2 regions of the Acidovorax sp. SRI_002 genome follow, and region 1 is predicted to be linked to the other one. Evidence: riboswitches for the same ligand, from Rfam matches in the RefSeq annotation. Region 1 holds a riboswitch; the other holds the start of a gene.
What was found. Region 1 has a riboswitch for thiamine pyrophosphate ahead of AC2YJX_RS19980 (purine-cytosine permease family protein). Riboswitches for the same ligand answer to the same signal wherever they lie in the genome.
Positions count from the first base shown of each region.

Region 1 (7,264 bases):
ATCGTGCGCAGCGTGGAAGACTCGATGGCGCGCGGCACCGTGCGCCTGGCCCACCCGGGCGAGTCGCGCAACGTGCACCAGTCGGTCACGCTGCTCGAAGCGATTGAAGAGTTCCGCTTTGACGCGCTGATCGGCGGCGCCCGCCGCGACGAAGAAAAGGCCCGCGCCAAAGAGCGCATCTTTTCGCACCGCGACAGCTTTGGCCAATGGCAGCCCAAGGCACAGCGCCCCGAGCTGTGGACACTGTTCAACACCCGCCTGCAGCCAAACGAGCACTTCCGCGTGTTCCCCATCAGCAACTGGACCGAGCTGGACGTGTGGCAGTACATCGACCGCGAGCAGATCGCCCTGCCCAGCATCTACTACACCCACAAGCGCCAGGTGGTGGACAAGAAGGGCCTGTTGATGCCGGTGACCGAGCTGACACCGCCGCGTGAAGGCGACGTGGTCGAGACACGCGACGTGCGCTTTCGCACCGTGGGCGACATCACCTGCACCGCACCGGTGGAGAGCACCGCCGCCACCCCGGCCGAGATCGTCATCGAGACCCTGGCCGCCGACGTGAGCGAGCGCGGCGCCACCCGCATGGACGACAAGACCAGCGATGCCTCGATGGAAAAGCGCAAGAAAGACGGGTACTTCTGATGACCACTATGAATTCGATAGCTTCCAGCGCAATCCCTACAAGCGCTACAGGGAAAAATGACCATATTTCCGCGCTCAAGTTCATCACCTGCGGCAGCGTGGACGACGGCAAGAGCACGCTGATCGGCCGTCTGCTGGTGGACAGCAAGGCCGTGCTGCAGGACCACCTCGCCGGGGTGCAGCGCCAGGGCGAGACCGACCTGGCGCTGCTGACCGACGGCCTCAGCGCCGAGCGCGAACAGGGCATCACTATCGACGTGGCCTACCGCTACTTCGCCACCGAAGAGCGCAAGTTCATCATCGGCGACGCGCCCGGCCACGAGCAATACACCCGCAACATGGTCACGGCCGCATCGAGCGCTGATGCAGCCGTGGTGCTGGTCGATGCCACCAAGCTCGACTGGAAGAACCCCGGCCTGGCCCTGCTGCCCCAAACCCGCCGCCACAGCCTGCTGGCCCACCTGCTGCGCGTGCACTCGCTGGTGTTTGCCGTCAACAAGCTCGACGCGGTGGAAGACCCCGCGCTGGCGTGGCAGCACATCCAGGGCGCGTTGCAATCCTTTGCCCAAGCGGCAGGCATCACCGTGCGCGCCATGGTGCCGGTGTCGGCCCTCAAGGGCTGGAACGTGGTGGACGCCCATGCGGGCTGGTGCGGCTATGACGGCCCCACGCTGCTTCAGGTGCTGGAAGCACTGCCCAACACCCCCGCAGACTCAGCGCTGGCACCGGCCTTCCCGGTGCAGTGGGTCGAGAAGTTCTCGTCGTCCTCCGACACCTCGCAAGGCCGCCGTGTGTTCTGGGGCCGCGTGGCTGCGGGCAGCTTTGCGCCCGGCACCGCTGTACAGATCTTCCCCAGCGGCCAGCTGGCGACCGTGGCGCAAGTGCTGGACCATGCCCGTCGCCCCAAGGACGTGCCCGCAGGCACCAGCGCCGGCATCATCCTGGACCGCGAGGTGGATGTCTCGCGGGGCGACTGGATTCTGGCGGCGCCTGCCGTCGCCACCCCCGCCGAAGACGACTTCGACACGCCCGCCAGCGTGCCTGCATGGCCCGCCAGCCGCGAGCTGCGCACCACGGTGGCCTGGATGGACGACGAGCCCCTGGTCGCAGGCCGCGTGTACTGGGCGCTGCACGGCCACCGCTGGGTCAAGGCCAAGGTGAAAGCCGTGGTGCACAAGCTCAACATCAACACGCTGGCCGAAGAAGCCGCCACCCAGCTGGACCCCAATGCCATCGGCCATGTCGACCTGCTGCTGCAAGAGGCGATTCCGGCCGCCCCCTTTGGCAAAGCCCGGGTGCTCGGATCGCTGATCCTGGTGGACACCGCGAGCCACAAAACGGCCGGTGCCGTGCTGGTCAACTGATCTAGATCAGCGCCCGGAACCCCAGTCACCCCATCGGGGTGAGGGACCCTGTAACCAAAGGTCGGTGAAAGCTTCTAAAATTGAGGGTTTTCACCGACCCACACAACTCCTGTCATGACCCACGTCGTCTCCGAAAACTGCATCAAGTGCAAGTACACCGATTGTGTGGACGTGTGCCCCGTGGACTGCTTCCGCGAAGGCCCGAACATGCTTGTCATCGACCCCGATGAATGCATCGACTGCGCCGTCTGCATCCCCGAATGCCCGGCCAACGCCATCTTTGCCGAAGAAGATCTGCCGGCCGACCAGATTGCTTTCATCAAGCTCAACGCCGACCTGGCCTTTGCCGACGGCTGGAAGAGCATCACCAAGCGCAAGCCGGCGCTGCCCGACGCCGACGAATGGAACGGCAAGCCGGGCAAGGTCAACGAACTGGTCAAGTGACCCCCCTGAGTCGCTTCGCGCCATCCCCCAAGGGGGACGCCACCAGTGGCCTGGCAAAGCCAGTTCCACGGTGGAACAGGTCTTTGGCAGCGCCAGTTTCGGGCGCTGTGCGCGTGGCTTGAGCATGATTCAAGAAACCGACGCTGTCGTCATCGGCGCGGGGCCCGTGGGCCTGTTCCAGGTCTTCCAGCTGGGCCTGCAAGGCATCACAGCCCATGTCATCGACGCCCTGCCCCATGCGGGCGGCCAGTGCGTCGAGCTGTACGGCGACAAACCCATCTACGACATCCCGGGCATCCCGGTCTCCACCGGGCGTGAGCTGGCCGCTTTGCTGCTTCAGCAGATTGCGCCGTTCAAGACCCAGTGGCACCTGAACACGCTGGTGTCCGCACTCACCGTGCAGGCCGATGGGCGCCTGCTGGTCGAAACCTCCCAGGGCGCACAACTGCTGGCCCGCACGGTGTTCATTGCTGCCGGTGTGGGCGCCTTTGTGCCACGCACGCTCAAGGTGGACGGCATCGAGCGCTTTGTGGGCGCCCAGGTCCACTACCAGAACCTGCCCGCCACGGCCCACGTAGCCGGGCTCCATGTGGTCGTGCACGGCGGCGACGAGCCCGCCGTGGCCCGCGCCGTGGAACTGGCCGAGCAAGGCCAGGCCGCACGCGTCAGCCTGCTGCACCGCCGCGATGTGTTTCACGCCCCGAATGCTCTGCTGCAGCGCCTGCAGCAACTGCGCGATGCGGGCCGAATCCATGTCGAGTCTGCGCAGATCACCGGCATTGAAACCGCTGGCGACCAGCTGACGGCCTTGCAGGTGGTGGACGCCGATGGCAGCACCCGCGCCCTGGCGCTGGACCTGCTGGTGGCCGTGCTGGGTATCTCGCCCCGCCTCGGGCCCATTGCGGACTGGGGTTTGGCCATGGACCGCAAACAGCTGGTGGTGGACACCGAAGCCTTCCGCACCAGCGTGCCCGGCATCTACGCCGTGGGCGACATCAACACCTACCCCGGCAAACGCAAGCTCATCCTGTGCGGCTTCCACGAAGCCACGCTGGCGGCTTTTGGTGCGGCCGAGGTGCTCAAGGGCGACAAGGTGGCGCTGCAATACACCACCACCAGTCCACGGCTGCACCAGTTGCTGGGTGTCGCACCGTTATCGGCACCTTCTGCCGCCGTGTAGTCCCGGCGGGCCAGGGTTCGTCACTTCGTGCCCAAACGACGCGCCCACAAATAAGCACAAAATGTCCAAAAGGCGCGCAAGCGCCCGGCACGATGGTGTCTCCATCCACCCACCAGGAGCACGCCATGAGCCAACAACCCCTTCAATCCATCTGGGACGCCTACACCGCGTCGTGGAAGACCGATTCGGTCGCGGACCGCACAGCCCTTTTTACCCAGTCCCTCGACCCCGCCTGCACCTACAACGACCCGCTGGCCACAGCCCAGGGCTGGGACCAATTGACGGCCTACATGGACAACTTTCACAGCCAGGTGCCCGGCGGGCATTTTGTGACCCACTATTTCGCCAGCCACAACCAGCAGAGCATCGCCAAATGGAACATGGTGGATGGCAGTGGGCAGGTGATCGGGGAAGGCGTGAGCTACGGCCGGTACAACGACCAGAACCGTCTAGTGGCCATGACCGGTTTCTTTGAAACCCCTTGAACCGACGCCGCCGTGCTTTATCTCCGGCAAATCCAGGAGGGCATCGATTTCATCGAGGCCCATCTCGAATCCGATATCCAGCTTTCCGAGGTGGCACGGGCTGCGGGGATGAGCCAGTGGCACTTCCAGCGGATCTTCAAGGCGCTGACCAACGAAACCCTCAAGACCTACATCCGCTCGCGCCGGTTCTCGCGGGCGCTGGAGCAGTTGACCAACACGCGGCTGAGCGTGCTCGATATTGCGCTGGCGTCCGGGTACGAGACGCAGGAGAGTTTCACGCGCGCGTTCCGCGATTGCTTTCGGCTCACGCCGTCGCAGTACCGCAAGATGGGCAACCGCTCGCTGTTCGTGCGCAAGATCCGGTTCGACGAAAGCTACCTCGCGCACATTCACCACAACATTTCCCTGGAACCCGACATCCAGCAGCAGCCCGCCATGCAATTGGTCGGGCTGCCCACCGACTACTACGGCATCGATTCCGAAAAAAACAACCTGGGCCAGAAACTGCCGCCCCTGTGGGCGAAGTTTCTGCCCCGGTTGGGCGAGATTGCGAACACCGTGCCCGGGGTCTGCTATGGCGTCGTGGCCCCGGCGGGGCCGCACACGGAAGAGCTGCGCTACCTGGCGTGCATCGAAGTGAGTGGCCCCGGTGCACTGCCACCGGGCATGGAGGCCATGGAAATCCCCGCATCCACCTATGCATGCTTCACCCACCGGGGTCCTGCCCAGAACGTCGATGCGACGGTGAACTACATCTACTCCAGCTGGCTGCTGTCGGCCAGCCAGTCGCACAGCCTGGGACCGGATCTGGAAATCTACGGCTCGCAATACCACCCGACGTCCGCGGACTCCGTGATGCACTACGCCATCCCCATCACCCAGGCCGGGCGCTGACCCACCCTCTACAATGGCAACCGCGCTCCTTCGGGCGCGCCATCGCTAGGGGTGTCGAGACCGGCCTGCCGGAACCGACTGAGAGAGTCCCTTTGAACCTGATTGAGATCATCCTCGCGCAGGGAAGCACGTCCGCTTTGGCCCAGCCCTGAATGAAATGACTTTGGGGCGCGCTGGCGGGCCGCCCCTGCTCTGTACTGCCACGGAGCCATCCATGTCCTCATCGCCCGCCGCGCCTTCCCACAACGAAGCGCTGGCCCCCGTCTCCCCCGACCGCCGCGTCTTCCAGTGGCATGACCACGCCTCGCTCTGGTTCAGCCTGGGCGTGGGCTTGCTGGTCATGCAGGTGGGTGCGTACCTGATGCCCGCGTTGGGCACCAAAGAAGCCCTCATCGCCATCGTGGCCGGCTCCATCGTGGGCGCGGGCCTGCTGGGCTGGGTGGCCAAGCTGGGCTGCGACAGCGGCCTGGCCAGTGCGGGGCTGATGCACGCCGTGTATGGCCGCACCTTTGCCAGCCTGCCCATCATCCTGAACATCGTGCAGCTGGTGGGCTGGGGCACGTTCGAGCTGGTGGTGATGCGCGATGCCACCGTGGCCATCGGCCAACAATCAGGGGCCATGGCCGGTTCCCACTGGCCGGTGCTGGCGACGCTGCTGTGGGGCGGCGTGGTGATGCTGCTGATCAGCGGCTCCATGGTGCAGCTGGTGCGCAAGGTGATTGCGCGCGTGGCGCTGCCGCTCGTGGTGTTGTCGCTGCTATGGCTGTCGTGGCAGTTTTTGTCGCTGGCGCAGGCCCAGGGGTTTGATGCGCTGTGGAACCGCCAGGGCGCGGGCGGCATGGGAGTGCTCCCTGCGCTGGATCTGGTGATCGCCATGCCCATTTCGTGGCTGCCACTGGTGGCCGACTATGCGCGCCACGGCAAGAACGGCGGCTCCGCGTTGCGTGGCACCTGGCTGGGTTACGCGCTGGCCAACATGTGGTGCTACTCGCTGGGTGTGCTGGTGGCGCTGACCTTGCCCAGCAAGGATCTGGTGCAGGCGCTGCTGCTGGCCCAGGGCGGGCTGATTGCGCTGTCGCTGATCCTGATCGACGAGGTGGACAACGCCTATGGCGACACGTATTCGGGCGCGGTGTCGGCCCACAGCCTGCTGCCGCGCTGGGACGTGCGCAAGTGGGGCCTGGCCATGGCGGCGGTATGCACAGGCCTTGCGCTGGTCTTGCCCATGCACAGCCTGGAGCCGTTTTTGTTGCTGCTCAGCTCGGTGTTTGTGCCGCTGTTTGGCGTGATCCTGGGACGGCTGGCGTTTGGCACCGATGCACCTGCACTGCTGGCAGCGGCGCGCAAGGTGAATGCGGCGCCCGTGGCGATCTGGCTGGTGGGGATTGCCGTCTACCACCTGGCTCCCAAGGTGCTGCCGGGTGCGGGCTCGGCGCTGCCGGCACTGGCGTTCAGCTTTTTGCTGGCCTGGGCCACACGGCCACGGGGCCGTTGAATAGCTATCGAATTGTGAGCTGCTAGCGCTTACCAGATAAGCGCCAGCGGCCAAAAACACTTAAATTTCTACAGCACCAACTGCGCCACAGGCGCATAGCAGTGGTTGAGCGGGCCGTGGCCGCGGCCGGTGGTCACATCAGCCCCTGCGGCGATGGCGCCCAGAATGTAGGCGCGTGCGCGCTCCACCGCCTGCTGCAAGGGCAGGCCCTGCGCCAGGTGGGCCGCAATGGCCGACGACAGGGTGCAGCCGGTGCCGTGCCCGTTGGGCGTGGCAATGCGTGCAGACTCCAGCCGCTGCCGCACACCGCTGCGGGTGGCCAGAACGTCCACCACCCAGTCTCCAGGCAGGTGGCCGCCCTTGAGCAGCGCCGCACGTGCACCCAGAGCGCACAGTGCCTGCGCGGCTTCGTCCAGCGTTTCCACGCCCTTGATGCTGCGCCCCAGCAGCCAGCCGGCCTCGTCCAGGTTGGGGGTGATCACCTCGGCCAGTGGAAACAGCTCCTGCACCAGCACGCTCACGGTTTCTGAAGCGATGAGCCGGTCGCCACTGGTGGCCACCATCACGGGGTCGAGCACCACGTGCGGCAGCTGGTAGGTGCGGATGGCATCGGCCACCACACGCACCACCTCGGGCGAATGCAGCATGCCGATCTTGACCGCATCCACGCCAATGTCCTGCACCACGGCGTCGATCTGGGCCTTGAGCATCTCGGGCGGAATGCCGTGGATGCCCGTCACGCCGCAGGTGTTCTGCG
Region 1 is NZ_JBYCZW010000007.1:148,965-156,228, reverse strand. Features, by position in the region: gene cysD (sulfate adenylyltransferase subunit CysD) at 1-645, shown strand, start outside; gene AC2YJX_RS20005 (sulfate adenylyltransferase subunit 1) at 645-2,009, shown strand; gene fdxA (ferredoxin FdxA) at 2,124-2,453, shown strand; gene AC2YJX_RS19995 (NAD(P)/FAD-dependent oxidoreductase) at 2,578-3,633, shown strand; gene AC2YJX_RS19990 (nuclear transport factor 2 family protein) at 3,759-4,118, shown strand; gene AC2YJX_RS19985 (GyrI-like domain-containing protein) at 4,131-5,012, shown strand; TPP riboswitch at 5,050-5,154, shown strand; gene AC2YJX_RS19980 (purine-cytosine permease family protein) at 5,227-6,507, shown strand; gene thiD (bifunctional hydroxymethylpyrimidine kinase/phosphomethylpyrimidine kinase) at 6,576-7,264, opposite strand, start outside.

Region 2 (7,264 bases), on a different contig from region 1:
GTGCGCGATTCAACCCCCGCACGGGCCTCGTCCATCTGCGAGCGGGCCGCGCTGGCCAGGCTGGAGAACAGCTTGTCGGTGGCCTCCATGTGGACCTTCAGGCGGTCGGCGTAGGCACCGCCCCCCGCACCATCGAGCTGCGCCCCCTCGATCTTCTCGAAGATGGGGGCAATGCCGGTTTCGTACTGCTTGATCTCGTCCAGGGATTTGTCGATGGAGGCCACAAACTCTGCATCGCCCGACTGCACCTGGCGCACCTCGGCCAGGCTCTTGCGCAGGGCAGCCAGGGTCTTGGCCCAGGACTCGCGCAGGGCAGAGACCTCGACCGAGTTGTTGAAATTGATGATGATGTCTTTTTCGGTCCGGCGCAGGTCACCCAGGGTCGTGCGCAGGTCGGACATATCGGTCAGGGTTTGCACCCGCTGCGAAAACAGCTCTTGCAATGTGCCCCGGGTGCGGTCCAGGGCCACATAGCCCATGGCGCCAATGACGATCAGAAGAATCAGCGAAAAAACGGTTCCGAAGTAAAGACGTGTGCGGATAGAGAAGCGGCCGAGAGCATTCATGGCTCTTCCTTACATTTTTTAACAGGTAACTCAGCATAGCAAATTTAGTGCCACACGCCCTTCCTCCCGGTCTTCTGAACCGGGGGTGGGCGGGACTATATGCCGGGCGGGGCTATCCACCGCACAGGGTAAGCACGGCCCCGAGGCCCTGTTTCAGGGAATCCTCGGGGCCAGTAGCTGCGCTTATTGCACTGTTCTCAAACGGGCTTCAGGGGGATGTACAACTCGCCCCCGCTCTTCTGAAACTCTGCCGCCTTGGTCTGCATGCCCTGGGCCAGGGCTTCAGCCTCGGCCACACCCTTTTGCTTTGCAAAGTCACGCACTTCCTGCGTGATCTTCATCGAGCAGAACTTGGGGCCGCACATCGAGCAGAAATGCGCCACCTTGGCCGAGTCCTTGGGCAGGGTTTCGTCGTGGTACTCCTTCGCTGTTTCCGGATCCAGGCCCAGGTTGAACTGGTCTTGCCAGCGGAAGTCGAAGCGCGCCTGGCTCAGCGCATCGTCACGCGAGCGGGCACACGGGTGACCCTTGGCCACATCGGCCGCGTGGGCGGCGATCTTGTAGGCAATGATGCCCTGCTTCACGTCATCACGGTCGGGCAGGCCCAAGTGCTCCTTGGGCGTCACGTAGCACAGCATGGCCGTGCCCATCCAGCCGATCATGGCCGCGCCAATCGCGCTGGCAATGTGGTCGTAGCCGGGTGCAATGTCGATGGTCAACGGGCCCAGGGTGTAGAACGGCGCTTCGTGGCAGGTCTTGAGCTGCTCGGTCATGTTGGCCTGGATCATGTGCATGGGCACATGGCCGGGGCCTTCGATCATGGTCTGCACGTCGTGCTTCCAGGCCACTTGCGTGAGTTCGCCCAGCGTGTGCAGCTCGGCGAATTGCGCTTCGTCATTGGCGTCAGACGCGCAGCCGGGACGCAGGCCATCGCCCAGGCTGAACGACACGTCGTACGCCTTCATGATGTCGCAGATGTCCTCGAAGTGCTCGTACAAGAAGCTCTCGCGGTGGTGTGCCATGCACCACTTGGCCATGATGGAGCCGCCGCGCGAGACGATGCCCGTGCGCCGCTGCGCCGTGAGGTGGATGTAGGCCAGGCGCACGCCGGCATGGATGGTGAAGTAGTCCACACCCTGCTCGGCCTGCTCGATCAGCGTGTCGCGGAAGATTTCCCAGGTCAGGTCTTCGGCCACGCCGCCCACCTTTTCGAGCGCCTGGTAGATCGGCACCGTGCCAATCGGCACCGGCGAGTTGCGCACGATCCAGTCGCGTGTGGTGTGGATGTTCTTGCCGGTGGACAGATCCATCACGTTGTCGGCACCCCAGCGGATCGCCCACACGAGCTTTTCCACCTCTTCTTCAATGCTCGACGTGACGGCCGAGTTGCCGATGTTGGCGTTGATCTTGACCAGAAAATTGCGGCCGATTGCCATCGGCTCCACTTCGGGGTGGTTGATGTTGGCGGGGATGATGGCGCGGCCCCGGGCCACTTCGTCGCGCACGAATTCGGGGGTGATGATGCGCGGGATGCTGGCACCCATCGGGTTGCCCATCAGGCGCTGCTCGCGGCCTGCGTCAGCCATGTACTGCTCCATCCACTCGCGCTTGCCGTTTTCGCGGATGGCCACGTACTCCATCTCGGGCGTGATGATGCCTTTCTTGGCGTAGTGCATCTGCGTGACGTTGGCACCGGCCTTGGCGCGCAGGGGCTTGCGCTGCAGGGCGGCGGCCTCGGCGCGCAGCTGGGCCAGGCGCGTGGCGTCTTCGCTCTTTTGCCCATCGTCCAGCGCCACGGGAGCGCGGCCTTCGTAGTGCTCCACATCGCCACGGCCGGTGATCCAGCCCCCGCGCACGCTGGCCAGGCCCTTGCGCACGTCGATCACGGCTTCAGGGTCGGTGTAGGGGCCGGAGGTGTCGTACACGCTGACCAGCTCGCCGTTGGTCAACGCAATGTCGCGCACGGGCACGCGCAGGTCGGTGTGCAGTTGGCCGGGGATATAGGCTTTGCGCGATGCGGGGAAGGGCTCGCGCGTCAGCGCCAGCAATTCAGCAAACTTCTCGCGAGCGATGGGATCGGGGGCGTTCATGGGCAGGTCTCCTGGTTCCGGTGGCGGTGGGGTCTGCTCCGGAATGGACCTGTGCGCCCCCCAGGGGCGGCAGCACCTGGGGCATGACGTGCCCACAGGGACTGCGGGCACGGGGACAAGGAGGTCGGCTCTTCTTCCGCCGGTATGAACCGGATCAAGTTCGTCGGGTTCGCAAGCTGGCCTGAATTTCTTCAGGCCTCTTGCATCTCAGCGCATCAGCACACCCCGGAGCAGGCGCGAGTATAGGCCAGAGAAAAAACTGCGTTGCAGAGCCCGCGCATCACGCAAGTCGGCCAATGAGGATCACCGCAAAGAAAAAGACGGCGGCAATCACCGTCCACTTGAGGATGATGAGCCCCAGGCGCTTGTAGCGCGCCTGCCCCGTACCAGCATAAAACGCAAACGACACGGCAGCCGCCAGAAGCAGCAGCATGGCCAGCCAGCGAAAGATCAACATGTGCGTGCTACCAGGCGCGCGCAGGTTGCGCGAAGCCGGTGGGGGCCTGGCGCTCATCCTCGAAGGTGACCACCTCCCAGGCATCACGCTGGGCCAGCAGCTCGCGCAGCAAGAGGTTGTTCATGGCGTGACCCGAGCGGAAAGCGCTGTAAGCAGCCAGCAGGGGCTTGCCAATGAGGTAGAGGTCGCCCATCGCATCCAGGATCTTGTGCTTCACGAACTCGTCGTCGTAGCGCAGGCCGTCGCTGTTGAGCACCTTGTAGTCGTCCATCACGATGGCGTTATCGAGCCCGCCGCCCAGCGCCAGGCCGTTGGAGCGCATCATCTCCACATCGCGGGTGAAGCCGAAGGTGCGGGCGCGCGCAATGTCGCGGCTGTAGTTGCCTTGCCCCAGGTCAAACTCCACACGCTGGCCGGTGGAGTCCACGGCCGGGTGGTCAAAGTCGATCTCGAAACTGAGCTTGTAGCCGTGGTAAGGCGTCAAACGTGCCCATTTGGCATTGGCGCCCTCGCCCTCGCGGACCTCCACCGGCCGCAGGACGCGGATGAAGCGCTTGGGCGCGTTTTGCAGCTCGACCCCTGCGCTCTGGAGCAGGAAAACGAAAGATGCGGAAGATCCGTCGAGGATAGGCACCTCTTCGGCCGTGATGTCCACATAAAGGTTATCCAGCCCCAGCCCCGCACAGGCCGACATCAGGTGTTCCACCGTGTGCACCTTGGCATTGCCGACCGCGATGGTGGATGCCAGCCGGGTGTCCGTCACGGCCTCGGCGCGGATCGGGATGTCCACGGGCTGTGGCAGATCCACCCGCCGAAAGACAATCCCCGTGTCCGGCTGCGCTGGCCGCAGGGTCAACTCGACCCGCTGGCCGCTGTGCAGCCCGACGCCTACGGCGCGGGTCAGTGTCTTGAGGGTGCGTTGCTGGAGCATCCCGCCATTTTAGTTTCTGGCGCCCTGTCCCGCACGGGCTGAGGTCTTGCCTGCCTTGCAGACGCCATGCCCGGAGCGCTTGGGGCCCGTACGTAGAGCTACCGCCGCGTTTTCACCTACTGCGCAGGCCCCCGGGTTCGCCGCACAATTTGGGGCCAGAGGGCCTTGAAAAGATACAACATGAACACACCACAGATGCCCCCCAGGAGACTCCCATGAGCAAGCTCAGCTTCAAAATGAAAATCATGCTCATGATCGGCACTGCGCTTGTCGCGCTGCTGATCATGGCCGTCACCTCCCTCCTGCAGGAGCGACGACTCATCACCGAGTCCCGAAAAGAGCTGCTGACCACCGCCGTCCAGTCCGCCCACAGCATAGTGGCCGCCTACCAGGCCAAGGCCGCCAGCGGCGCCATGCCCCAGGAGGAGGCCCAAAAGGCCGCCAAGGACGCCCTGCGCATTGCGCGCTATGGCGGCCCGGAGGGCAAGACCGAGTATTTCTACATCTGGACCACCGAGGGCGTGGGGGTGATGCACCCCTTCAAACCCGAGTGGGATGGGCAGAACATGCTGGGCAAGGTCAAGGACGGCTCGGGGGTGGACATCATCGCCCTGCTGGTGAACGGCATGCGCAGCAGCAAGGATGGCAAAGCGTTTGTCCCCACCATGTTTGCCCGCCCCAACCAGACTACCCCGGTGCCCAAGCTCCAGTACATCGTCCGTGTAGACGGCTGGAACTGGATGGTGGGCTCGGGGCTGTATACCGATGACGTAGACATGCTGCTGCGCAAGGCCCTGCTGTCGAGCCTGGCCATGGTGGTGGTGGTGATTCTTGTGGTGGGGGCCATCGGCCTGTTCGTATCGCGCTCCGTGCTGCGCCAGATCGGGGGAGAGCCCACTGACGCCATCGCGATCATGTCGGAAGTGGCCGAAGGCAATCTCGATACACACATCCCCACGGCCCACCCAGGCTCGATGCTCGACGGGCTCGCCCACATGGTCACTTCGCTGCGCAAGCTGGTCACCGACGTGCGCGCCGCCACCGACAGCATCGCCACCGCGTCGAGCGAAATCGCGCAGGGCAACAACGACCTGGCCCACCGCACCGAAGACACCGCCAGCAACCTGCAAAGCACGGCCAGCAGCATGGAGGAGCTGACCAGCACCGTCAAGCAGACCTCGGACTCCGCGCAGACGGCCAACCAGATGGCCACATCAGCCGCTGCGGTCGCGGCACGTGGGGGTGAAGTGGTGTCCCGGGTAGTAGCCACCATGCAGGACATCAACGCCAGCAGCAACAAGATCAGCGACATCATCGGCGTGATCGATGGCATCGCCTTCCAGACCAATATCCTGGCCTTGAATGCCGCCGTCGAGGCGGCCCGCGCGGGCGAGCAAGGCCGGGGCTTTGCCGTGGTGGCCAGCGAGGTGCGCAGCCTGGCCGGACGCAGTGCCGAAGCCGCCAAGGAGATCAAGGCCCTGATTGGCGCATCGGTCGAAAAGGTGGAGTCGGGCACGCAGCTGGTGGGCAATGCGGGCGCCACCATGACCGAGATCGTGGAAAGCGTTCAGCGCGTGACCGACATCATTGGCGAAATCCGCTCGGCTACGTCCGAGCAGAGCCAGGGCATTGCCCAGGTCAACACGGCCATGAACCAGCTCGACCAGATGACGCAGCAGAACTCTGCCTTGGTGGAGCAATCCACTGCCGCCGCAGACAGTCTGCGCGAGCAGGCCATGAAGCTCACCCAGGTGGTCGCACTGTTCCGGGTCAATGGCAGCAATGCCCCAGCGCCGTCCCCGGCAAGCCGGCCCGCCCCTGCGGCCACACCCCGCCCCACACCCGCTCCCGTACGCGCTGCCGCACCGCGCCCCGCACTGGCCAAGGCCGCTGCACCCCGCCCTGCGTCGCCCGCCAAGGCCCCGGCAGCGGCGCTGCCGCCCAAGGCCAGCAGCCCCAAACCTGCAGCGGACAACAACAACGACGACTGGGAGTCCTTCTGACCCCAAGGACCTGAAGCAGCACAAGCACAGCGCAAGCAAACCTCGCTGCAAAAAAAGAAGCCCTGCCAGCTTGTGCTGGTAGGGCTTCTTGTCTTGCGGCCCATGGAAGAGCCTGTTGTCGATCAGTCGGCTTGCTTGCGCAGGAAGGCCGGGATCTCCAGGTCATCCATGCCACCCGAGGACAGCGCGTCCACGCGGGCTGCCGCCTGCGTGCGGTTGGTGCGCCACACGCTGGGCACCGACATGCTGCCGTAGTCGGCTTGCGCGCTGCCCGTGTGGCCGCCTTGCACACCCACAGCCCCCCCCAGCGTTCCCACACCGGCCATGGGCATCTGGTAGGCCATATTGTCCGTGCCCGTGCGCAGGCCACCTTGCACCACCGAGATGGGCTGGCGGCGTGCGTTGGCACGCGACAGGCCTGTGGCCACCACGGTCACGCGGATCTCGTCGCCCAGGGTTTCGTCGTAGGCAGCGCCGAAGATCACATGAGCGTCGGTCGATGCGTAGGCATTGATGGTGTTCATGGCCTGGCGCGATTCGGACAGCTTGAGGCTGCCCTTGCTCGCGGTGACCAGCACCAGCACGCCCTTGGCTCCCGACAGGTCGATGCCTTCGAGCAGCGGGCAGGCAATGGCCTGCTCGGCAGCGATGCGGGCGCGGTCGGGGCCGCTGGCAGTGGCCGTGCCCATCATGGCCTTGCCGGGCTCGCCCATCACGGTGCGCACGTCTTCGAAGTCCACGTTCACCTGGCCGTACTCGTTGATGATTTCAGCGATACCGCCCACGGCGTTCTTGAGCACATCGTTGGCGTGTGCAAAGGCTTCGTCCTGGGTGATGTCATCGCCCAGCACATCGAGCAGCTTTTCGTTGAGCACCACGATCAGCGAATCCACATTGGCTTCCAGCTCGGCCAGGCCTTCGTCGGCGTTCTTCATGCGGCGGCCACCTTCCCAGTCGAAAGGCTTGGTCACCACACCCACGGTCAGAATACCCATCTCCTTGGCGATGCGCGCGATCACCGGGGCAGCCCCCGTGCCCGTGCCGCCGCCCATGCCGGCCGTGATGAACAGCATGTGCGCGCCCTGGATGGCGTCGCGGATGTCTTCAACTGCCGCTTCGGCTGCATCGCGCGCCTTTTCAGGCTTGCCGCCTGCCCCCAGACCACTGCCACCCAGCTGGATGACACGGTGGGCCGAACTGCGCGTGAGCGCCTGCGC
Region 2 is NZ_JBYCZW010000006.1:476,456-483,719, reverse strand. Features, by position in the region: gene AC2YJX_RS19095 (methyl-accepting chemotaxis protein) at 1-566, opposite strand, end outside; gene thiC (phosphomethylpyrimidine synthase ThiC) at 764-2,656, opposite strand; TPP riboswitch at 2,771-2,894, opposite strand; gene AC2YJX_RS19085 (hypothetical protein) at 2,937-3,113, opposite strand; gene lpxC (UDP-3-O-acyl-N-acetylglucosamine deacetylase) at 3,121-4,044, opposite strand; gene AC2YJX_RS19075 (methyl-accepting chemotaxis protein) at 4,260-6,047, shown strand; gene ftsZ (cell division protein FtsZ) at 6,170-7,264, opposite strand, start outside.
Region 2: it holds a riboswitch for thiamine pyrophosphate, as region 1 does, so the genes downstream of both, thiC (phosphomethylpyrimidine synthase ThiC) here and AC2YJX_RS19980 (purine-cytosine permease family protein) in region 1, are expected to answer to the same signal.